3 regions of the Nocardiopsis tropica genome follow, and region 1 is predicted to be linked to each of the others. Evidence: riboswitches for the same ligand, from Rfam matches in the RefSeq annotation. Region 1 holds a riboswitch; each other region holds the start of a gene.
What was found. A riboswitch is a leader RNA that binds a small molecule or an ion and turns the genes downstream of it on or off. The one in region 1 is predicted to bind thiamine pyrophosphate.
Positions count from the first base shown of each region.

Region 2: another riboswitch for thiamine pyrophosphate. It lies ahead of ACFQBR_RS10215 (ECF transporter S component); the one in region 1 lies ahead of thiD (bifunctional hydroxymethylpyrimidine kinase/phosphomethylpyrimidine kinase).
Region 3: another riboswitch for thiamine pyrophosphate. It lies ahead of thiO (glycine oxidase ThiO); the one in region 1 lies ahead of thiD (bifunctional hydroxymethylpyrimidine kinase/phosphomethylpyrimidine kinase).

Region 1 covers NZ_JBHSUF010000001.1:137,966-141,228, forward strand. Annotated here, with positions in the region: gene ACFQBR_RS00605 (alanine/glycine:cation symporter family protein) at 1-813, shown strand, start outside; gene thiD (bifunctional hydroxymethylpyrimidine kinase/phosphomethylpyrimidine kinase) at 946-1,752, opposite strand; TPP riboswitch at 1,741-1,838, opposite strand; gene ACFQBR_RS00615 (DedA family protein) at 1,944-2,642, opposite strand; gene ACFQBR_RS00620 (DUF368 domain-containing protein) at 2,639-3,263, opposite strand, start outside.
Region 2 covers NZ_JBHSUF010000005.1:228,652-231,914, forward strand. Annotated here, with positions in the region: gene ACFQBR_RS10210 (transglycosylase domain-containing protein) at 1-881, shown strand, start outside; TPP riboswitch at 976-1,083, shown strand; gene ACFQBR_RS10215 (ECF transporter S component) at 1,194-1,805, shown strand; gene ACFQBR_RS10220 (ABC transporter ATP-binding protein) at 1,911-3,263, shown strand, end outside.
Region 3 covers NZ_JBHSUF010000025.1:78,519-81,781, forward strand. Annotated here, with positions in the region: gene ACFQBR_RS29685 (zinc-binding dehydrogenase) at 1-407, shown strand, start outside; gene thiE (thiamine phosphate synthase) at 588-1,256, opposite strand; gene ACFQBR_RS29695 (Rv2175c family DNA-binding protein) at 1,395-1,772, opposite strand; TPP riboswitch at 1,880-1,993, shown strand; gene thiO (glycine oxidase ThiO) at 1,989-3,230, shown strand; gene thiS (sulfur carrier protein ThiS) at 3,239-3,263, shown strand, end outside.

The sequences.
Region 1 (3,263 bases):
GGGATCGGCCGGGTCGCCTCCGCCGTGGTCCCGTTCATGATCATCGGCTTCGTCCTCATGAACCTGCTGGTCCTGGCGGTGCACCACGACCGGATCGGCCCCGCCTTCGCACTGGTCCTCGGCGACGCCTTCACCGGCACCTCCGCGGCGGGCGGGTTCGCGGGCGCCACCCTGATGTACGTCATCCGCCAGGGCGTCTCCCGCGGCATCTTCTCGAACGAGTCCGGCATGGGCACCGGCGCCATCGCCGCCGCCGCGGCCAGGACCGACCAGCCGGTCCGCCAGGCCCTCGTCGCGATGACGCAGACCTTCGTCGACACCGTGATCATGCTGACCCTGACCGCGATGATGATCATCACGACCGGGGTGTGGCAGGACCCCGACGCCGCGGGGGTGGAGGGCAGCGACAAGGGGGTCCTGCTCACCACCTCCGCGATGGAGGCCGGCCTCGGCCGGATCAGCCCGGACCTGGCGGGCCTGGGGCCCGTGTTCGTCGCCTGCGCGGTGGTGGTCTTCGCCTACACGACCATCCTCGGCTGGGCCTACTACGGCGAGAGGTGCGTCGTGTACCTGGCGGGGCGCTCGCTCGTCGTGCCCTACCGGCTGCTGTTCATCGCGGTCGTCTACGTCGGCGCCACGGCGCAGATCGACGCGGTGTGGCTGTTCAGCGACATCGCCAACGGCCTCATGGCCCTGCCCAACCTGATCGGGCTGCTCCTGCTGTCCCCGGTGGTCGTCGCGGAGACGAGGAAGTTCTTCGCCCACCCGGACTGGCGGGACCCGGACGCGGTCATGGAGCCCGTACGGGGGTAGCGGCACGACCGGCGGCCCGCCGCGCCCCCGGCCGCCGCGAACGCGGCCGGGCCCGGCGGAGGCGGACGCGCCGCTCCGCCGGGCCCGGTCCCGCGGGGGAGGGCGTCGGTGCCGCCCCCCGGTCGGCGGGCCCTACTTCCACCAGGCGTGGAAGTGGTGCACGGGCCCCTGCCCGCCTCCGGCGTCGATCTCGTCCGCCCGCCGGAGCGCCTCGGTCAGGTAGGCCTTGGCGTCGCCCACGGCGGAGGCCGTGTCCGGCCGCTGCGGAAGCAGGGCCGCGATCGAGGAGGACAGGGTGCACCCCGTGCCGTGCGTGTTGCGGGTGCGGACCCTCGGCGAGCGGAACTCGACCGGGGCGGAGCCCTTGGCCACGAGGATGTCGACGCAGTCCTCTCCGGCCAGGTGGCCTCCCTTGAGCAGGACCGCGCGCGGGCCGAACTCCAGCAGCCGGAGGGCCTGCTCGTGCATCGTCGCCAGGTCGGCCGCCTCCGGCTCGTCCAGCAGGTCGGCCGCCTCGGGCAGGTTCGGCGTGACCAGGTCCGCCCGGGGCAGCAGCCGGGTGCGCAGCGCGTCGACGGCGGAGGGCTCCAGCAGGCGGTCGCCGCTCTTGGCCACCATCACCGGGTCCACCACCACGTGGGGCAGTCCGTGGCGCCCGATCGCCTCGGCGACGGCCTCGGTGACCTCGGCCGTGCCGAGCATGCCGACCTTGACCGCGTGCACCGTGGCGTCGGAGAAGAGGGTGTCCATCTGGTGGGCGACGAAATCGGCGGGGATCGGGTGGACCCCGGTGACGCCGCGCGTGGACTGGGCGGTGAGGGCCGCGACCACGGTCATGCCGAAGGCGCCGTGTGCGGAGAAGGCCTTGAGGTCCGCCTGGATCCCGGCGCCCCCGCTGGGGTCGCTGCCGGCGATGGACACGATGTTGTACGCGCTCATGGGCGTTCCTTCGCTAGTACGAACTAGGGCAGGTTCGACGGGTGTGCTCTCAGCCGGTGGACTCACCGGCACCCCGCGCCGTCGGGGCCGCCGCGTGGGCGGCCCCGCTCAGTGTGCGGCCGACCCGAGGGGGCCGGCGTATGTGTTCCGGACGCGCGGGCCCGAGGGGCCCGTACGGCTGCCGGCGCCGTTCAGAGGGTGGGGGCGTTGTCCGCGGACCGGGCCTTGAGCAGCTTGCGGACGCGGGCGATGACGAACCACAGGAACAGCAGGGCGATGACGACCAGCACGATGTTGCTGATAAGGCCGCTCCACTGCACCAGGATCGGCTTGATGGCCGGGCCGAAGGCGTAGCCGAGTCCGATCCAGATCGAGTTCCAGACGGCGGAGCCGATCACGGTGTACACGGAGAACTTGAGGATGGGCATCCGCTCGATGCCGGCGGGGACCGAGATGAAGCTGCGCACCAGCGGCACGCACCGGCCCAGGAGCACGGCGAGGCCGCCGAAGCGGGCGAAGAAGCGCTCGGCCTTGTAGAAGTCCTCGACCTCGAGCAGGGGGGTCTTCTCCACCAGCCACTTGGTGCGGTCCCGGCCCAGCAGGGCGCCGATCGCGTAGAAGCCCCAGGCGCCGACCAGGCAGCCGATCGTGGCCCACAGGATGGCGAGCCAGACGTTCATGTGTCCGTCGTAGGCGAGGAAGCCCGCACCGGGCAGGACCGCCTCGCTCGGCATCGGGGGGAAGAAGGTCTCGATGAACAGGGCCACGCCGACGCCGGGCTCGCCCAGGGTCGTCATCAGGCTCAGCACCCAGCCGATGAAGCCCTCGTACTCGTGGACGACCTCGCCTTCCATCGCCAGGTTCGACGCCGTCCACAGATTCGCTGTCATGAGAAGTGGCTTTCCGTTCTTTCCGGTCGGACGCCGGCCGCGACGCGGGCGGCCTCGGCCCGGGAGCGCTTGCGGCGCTCCCAGACGATGGCCGCGGTCACGATCACGAAACCGGCGACGATGAAGACGACTGTCACAGGGACGTCGGTGGGGGTGACGACCTCGCGGGACTCGGTCTGCCACGGCCACAGGGCGCGCAGCGAACCGGCCATGAGGCCGGTGAGTACAACGAGGGTCATGTGGTGGAAGTTCTCCAGGAGGTGCTGGAGCAGCTTCACGAACAGGGACAGGCCGGTGAGCATGCCCAGGGCGAAGACGGCCAGGTAGGCGATGTCCAGGTCGCCGACCGCGCTGATCGTCGGCTCGTAGAGCCCGAGTGTGAGCAGGATGAAGGAGCCGGACAGTCCCGGCAGGACGAGCGCGCAGACGGCCACCGCGGCGGCGAGGAAGACGACCGCCGGGTGGGTCGGCAGGTTGGCGCCCGGCAGCCCGGTGAGCACGAAGGCGGCCACGGCGAACACCAGTGCCACGGCGTAGTGCCCGGCCCTCCAGGGGCGGCCCGCCCCGGAGTAGGGGATCCACAGGCACGCCAGGACGAGGCCGAAGAACAGGGCGTAGGCG
Region 2 (3,263 bases), on a different contig from region 1:
AGACGTTCACCCTGGCCGCCGCCCTGCACTCCGGACTGGGCTACGGCACCAGCTTCTCCTCGCCCGAGAGCGTCTCGGTCGGAGGGCTCGAGAACTGCGACGGCGGCGTGATGTCCGGGTGGAGCGTGAGCAACGCCGGGGAGAGCGACGGCGGCCGGCACAACATGATCAGCGCGACCAAGGGGTCCGTGAACACCTACTTCGCGCAGCTCCAGAAGCGCGTCGGCCTCTGCGAGACCTCGGAGATGGCCGAGCGGGTCGGCATCCACCGCGCCGACGGCCAACCGCTGGGGGTCTGGAGCTCCTTCACCCTGGGGGACCAGGAGGTGTCCCCGCTGACCGTCGCCAACGCGTACGCCACGTTCGCCGCCCGCGGCACCTACTGCGAGCCCGTCCCGGTGGTCTCCGTGCGGATCGGCCGCGAGGGCGCCGAGGGCACCCGGGAAGTCGAGGCGCGCACCGACTGCGAGGAGGGCAGGGTCGAGCGCGACGTCGCGGACGGGGTCAACCACCTGCTCCAGCAGACGTTCAAGGGCGGCACCGCCAACGGCCTCGGCCTCGACCGCCCCGCCGCGGGCAAGACCGGCACCACCGACAACGCCGCCTACGCCTGGTTCGCCGGCTACACCCCGAACCTCGCGTCGGCCGTGGTCGTCGGCGACATGCGCGGAGGCGAGGAGAACCCGCTCCAGGGCGTGACGATCGGCGGGCGCTACTACGGCATCGTCTACGGCGGCACGCTGCCGGGCCCCATCTGGCAGGCCACCATGCGCGGGGCCACGGCCGACCTGCCGGCCGAGGGCTTCGCCCCCTCGCCGAAGGCGTTCGGCAACCCGTCGGCGACGCCTCCCAAGGGCGGGGACGACGAGGGCGACGCCTGACCGCGCCCGCCGGCGGGCGCGGTCGGACGGGGTCGGAAACGGGGGCCGTGGGGAGGGAACACCCCGCGGCCCCCGTTGTTGACGCATAATGGAGGGAAACCGACAGGGGAGCGCGTGAGCGCTGAGAGTGCGGCACCCGGCCGCAGACCCTTACACACCTGATCTGGGTCATGCCAGCGAAGGAAGTCGTAGGAACCCGTCTCCGGCGGCGTGCTCCCGCGCACCCGGGACGGACCCGGCGCGCGGCACGTCCTCCGGCGTCGCTCTTGGCCACATGGGCCCTCGTCCACCCCGACGAAGGGACACCACCTGATGAGCACCGAGACCGGGCGTACCGGATTCTGGCGCGACGTCCTCGGACGGCTGCGCGGCTGGCGCACCGTCGACATCGTCGTTGCGGCCGTGATCGGCGTCGCCGTCGGCGTCGTCTTCTGGCTCTGGAACATCGTCTGGTCGGTCACGACCCCGCTCTTCGTGGGCTTTCCCCCCGCGCAGGCGGCGGTCTACGGAATGTGGCTGATCTCCGGCGTCCTCGGCGGACTGGTCGTCCGCAAGCCCGGCGCGGCACTGCTCACCTCGATCGCGGCCTCCCTGGTGTCGGCGGTGCTGGGGACGCAGTGGGGGGTCATGGTGATCATCGACGGGACGCTCCAGGGCCTCCTCCCCGAGCTGGTCTTCCTCGCCTTCGGCTACCGGCGCTGGGGCATGGGCGCGGCCGTGCTCGCGGCGGCCGCCGCCGGCCTCTCCCCGGCCGTCCGCGACAACCTCGTCTACAACGTGACCTGGCCCCTGCACTTCCAGCTCGTCTACGGCGTCATCGTCGTGATCAGCTCGGCGGTCATCGCGGGCGTCGGCGCCCGCCTCCTCACCACCGCGCTCGCCAGGTCGGGCGCGCTGGCCCCCTTCCCGTCGGCCAGGGGCTGACCCGTGGCCGACCACGACCGCCGCGGCCCCTCGGGGGCGACCGCGGAGCACCCCGCGGCACCGTCCCCCCTCCGGCCCCCCGGAGGGGGCGGCGCACGCGTCGAGCTGTCCGGCTGGGGGTGGCGCCACGCGGGCCGCGAGTCGTACGCCCTGCGCGGGGTGGACCTCACGGTCGAGCCCGGTGAGCGCGTGCTGCTGCTCGGCGCCTCCGGGGCGGGCAAGTCCACCCTGCTGCACTCCCTCGCCGGACTCACCGGCCCCGACGGCGCCCTCAACGGCGACCAGGAGGGGACGCTGCTGGTCGACGGCCTCCCCGCCGACCGGGGCCGCGGAGGCGTCGGCCTGGTCGGGCAGGACCCGGAGACGCAGCTGGTGATGGCCCGCGCGGGCGACGACGTCGCCTTCGGACCGGAGAACCTGGGGGTGGACCCCGCCCTGATCTGGCCGAGGGTGGACGACGCGCTCGACGCGGTCGGCTTCCCGTACGGGCGGCGCCACCCCACCGGCGCGCTGTCGGGCGGTGAGAAGCAGCGCCTGGTCATCGCCGGCGCGCTCGCCATGCGCCCGCGCCTGCTCCTCCTGGACGAGCCCACCGCCAACCTCGACCCAGCCGGGGCCGCCCTGGTGCGCGGTGTCCTGGAACGCCTGCTCGCCGAGACCGAGGCGACCCTGCTCCTGGTCGAGCACCGGGTCGCCGACGTGGTCGGGCTGGTGGACAGGGTCGTGGTCGTCGAGCCGGGCGGCGGGGTGGTCGCCGACGGCGATCCGGCGGCCGTGTTCGCCGCGCATGGGCGCTCCCTCGCGGAGCAGGGAGTGTGGGTCCCCGGTGACGAGCCCTCCCCCGGCCCGGCCCCCGCGCCGGGCGGCGGCCCCCGCGTCGAGGCGGTGGGCGTCGCCGCGCGCACCCCCTTCCAGCTGGGGGCGGGCGCCCCGCCCCGGAGGACCGTGCTGGAGGGGGTGGACCTCTCCGTCGCGGCCGGTACGGCGACCGCCCTGACCGGCCCCAACGGTGCGGGTAAGTCCACGCTGCTGACCCTGCTGGCGGGGCTCTCCCGACCCCACAGGGGCGCGGTCCTGCCGCGCGGCCCCCTGGCGGAGGCCGACCGGCGGCCGCTGGCGCGATGGCCCGCCCGGCTCCTGTCCCGCCACGTGGGCACCGTGTTCCAGCACGCGGAGGACCAGTTCGTCACCGGCACCGTGCGGGACGAGCTGCGGTTCGCCCCGCGGCGGGCCGGGGCGGACGGGGCCGGGACCGAGCGGCGGGTGGACGAGCTGCTGGAGCGGCTGCGCCTGACCGGCCTGGCCGACGCCCACCCCTACACGCTCTCGGGCGGCGAGAAGCGGCGGCTGTCGGTGGCCACGGCGCTCAGCTCCGGCCCCTCGCACGCGCCCGGAGTCCTCGTCCTGGACGAGCCGACCTTCGGCCAGGACACCCGGACGTGGACGGAGCTGGTCGAG
Region 3 (3,263 bases), on a different contig from region 1:
CGGTCGTGGACTACTCCGAGCCCGGATGGGTGGAGCGGGTCCGCGAGGCCACCGGCGGCGCGGGCGCCGACATGGTCCTGGACGGGAGCGGCGGCGACCTCGGCGAGGCGGCGTTCGGCGCCGTGGCCGACGGCGGACGCTTCCTCTCCTACGGCTCCGCGGGGGGCCGCTTCTCCGAGGTGGACGCCGGGGAGGCGGAGCGCCGCGGGATCGAGGTGTTCGGCCTCTTCGACCTGGAGGACGGGAAGGAGGGTCGGAGCGGCGCCGTGCGCCGGATCCTGGAGATGGCCCGCTCCGGGCGCGTGAGACCGCATGTGGGGCTGACGCTGCCCCTGGAGCGGGCGGAGGAGGCCCACCGGGCGCTGGAGGAGCGCCGGGTCCTGGGCAAGGTGCTCCTCGTGCCGTGAGGGCGGTGGGGCGGACCACCGGCCGGGCGCGGGCGGCCGTCGACGGGGATCAGCGCGGCGGCCGCGGCCACCGGCCTGCGCGGGAGCCGCGGCGGCACCGCCGTCCCGGGCCCCTCCCCCGGAGGCGGGGCGGGGCGGCGTCCTCGCCCTCCCGGGGTCCGGCGGGGCCGGGGGCGCCGCTCAGCCCCCGGTGCGGGCGGTCAGGCGCTCGCGCAGCCCGGCCGCGGCGGCCCGGGGGTCCTCGGCCTCGGTGATCGCGCGCACGACCACGACCCGGCGGGCGCCCGCCTCCACCACCGCGTCGATGTTGGTCGCGTCGATCCCGCCGATGGCGAACCACGGGCGGTCCGTGCCCAGCGCGGCGGCGCGTTCGACCAGGGACAGGCCCGCCGCGGGGCGGCCCGGCTTGGTGGGGGTGGCCCAGGTGGGGCCGACGCAGAAGTAGTCGCTCCCGGCCTCCTCGGCGGAGGAGGAGGCGGCCGCGATGTCGTTGTTGGAGCGGCCGATCACGGGGTCCGCCCCGATGATGTCGCGGGCCATGGGCACCGGCAGGTCGCGCTGGCCCAGGTGCAGGACGTCGGCGCGCACCGCGCGGGCGATGTCCGCGCGGTCGTTCACCGCGAGCAGGGCCCCGTGCCGCTCACAGGCCTCCCGCATGACCTCCAGGGCCGCGATCTCCTCGCGGGCCTCCAGCCCCTTGTCCCGGAGCTGGATGATGTCCACCCCTCCGGCCAGGGCCGCGTCGGTGAACTCGGCGAGATCACCGCGCCCGGTCCGGGCGTCGGTGCACAGGTACAGAAGGGATGCGTCCAGGCGCTTGCGCAGGCTGGTTCCGTGGCTGGTCCTCACCCCGCCCACCCTAGGCCCTCGCCGGCCGGCCCCCGAGGGGAGGCCGCCCGACGGCGCGCCGCGCCCCGGGCCGTGTTCCGCGGATCGTTCCGGGACCGCGTCCGCCGACGCCCGCCGAGAGCGTCCGCGGACCACGCGCTAGAAGGCCATGCTCTGGGCGCGGCGGCGCACCTCGGTGCCCCGGTTCTCGCGCATCGCCTGGATGGGCGTGCCCGGCAGGGTGTCGTCGGGGGTGAAGAGCCAGCGCAGGGCCTCCTCCGTGGAGAAGCCCGCGTCGGTCAGCAGCACCAGGGTCCCGGGCAGCCCCTTGACGAGGTCGTCGCCGTCGATGAAGGCGGCGGGGACGGACAGCTGCCCTCCGCGGACCACACCCATCATGCGGTTCTCGCGGATCAGGGTCTTGATCCGGTTGGGGCTCACGCCGAGCGGCGCGGCCGCCTCCTTCAGGGTCAGCCACTCGCCGACCAGCGTGTCTATGTCGATGTCGCTTCGTGTCACCCTCCCAATCTGCCACATCCGCACGGGGCCCGGACACCTTCCGGCGCCGCGGGGGCCGGGCGCCGTGGAGATCCCCACCACTGCCACGCATTCCGGGAGGAGGTTCTAGGATGGGGACAGACCTCTGCACATCCCGCGGGAGCCGGGTGGGACCCGGCTGAGAGGGAGGCTGTGAGCCTCCGACCGCACGAACCTGATCCGGGTCATGCCGGCGAAGGGAGTGGGAACAGCGCCGTGCGCACGAAGAACGATCCCCGCCGCGAAACGATTCGTCCTACCGGTGGCGGCCCCGGGGACGCGCCGGAGCGGACCGTCGTCGTGGTCGGCGGCGGCCTCGTGGGGAGGGTCACCGCCTGGCGGGCCGCCCAGGAGGGCCTCCGCGTCACCCTGGTCGAACCCGACCCCGTGACCGGCCCCGCCGGCGCCCGTGCCGCCTCCACCGTCGCGGCGGGCATGCTCACCCCGGCCACCGAGGCCGTGTTCGGCGAGGAGCCCCTCATGGAGTTCGGGGTCCGCTCCGCGGGCATGTACCCCGGGTTCGTCGCCGAACTGGAGGCCGCCGGCGGGATCCGCGTGGGCTACCGCACCACCGGGACCCTCCTGGTGGCCTTCGACCGCGACGACATGGCCGTCCTCACCGACCTGCACCGGCTCCAGGAGCGCCTGGGCATCGCCACCGAGCGCCTGACGAGCCGCGAGTGCCGCCGGCTGGAGCCGGTGCTCGCCCCGTCCGTGCGCGGCGGCGTGCTCGCCCCCGACGACCACTCCGTCGACCCCCGGCTGCTGCTGCGCGCCCTGGCCGCGGCGGGCGGACGCGCGGGAGTCACCGAGACCGCCGGTCGGGCGGAGGAGGTCACGGCCCCCGGCCCCGGGGGCGCCCGGCTGGGCGTGCGCCTGGACGACGGCCGGGTCCTGCCCGCCCACCAGGTCGTCCTGGCCGCAGGCTGCTGGAGCGACCGCGTCAAGGTGCCCGAACCGGTGGTGCCGCCGCTGCGCCCGGTCAAGGGCCAGCTCCTGCGCGCCCGGGTGCCGGCCGGCGAACCGCCCCTCGTCGGCCGCACGGTCCGGGGCCTGGTGAGGGGCTTCACCACCTACCTGGTGCCGCGCGCCGACGGAGAGGTGGTCATCGGCGCCACCCAGGAGGAGCTGGGCTACGACACCTCGCTCACCGCCGGGGGCCTCTGGCAGGTCCTGCGGGACGCGCGCGAGCTCGTCCCGGGGGTGACCGAGCTGGAGGTCACCGAGACCTGTGTGGGCCTGCGCCCGGGCTCACCGGACAACGAGCCCCTGCTGGGGCCGACCCGGGTCCCCGGCCTGCACCTGGCCGCGGGGCACTTCAGGCACGGGGTCCTGCTGACCCCGGCCACCGGGGAGGCCATGGCGCGCGCCCTCACCACGGGCGCCCTGCCGGAGTACGCGCGCAGGTTCGCCGCGGACCGGGTGTCCGGCGACGCGCACACGACGACGTGGGAGTAGGAGAGGCAGTGCAACTCATCATCAACGGCGACC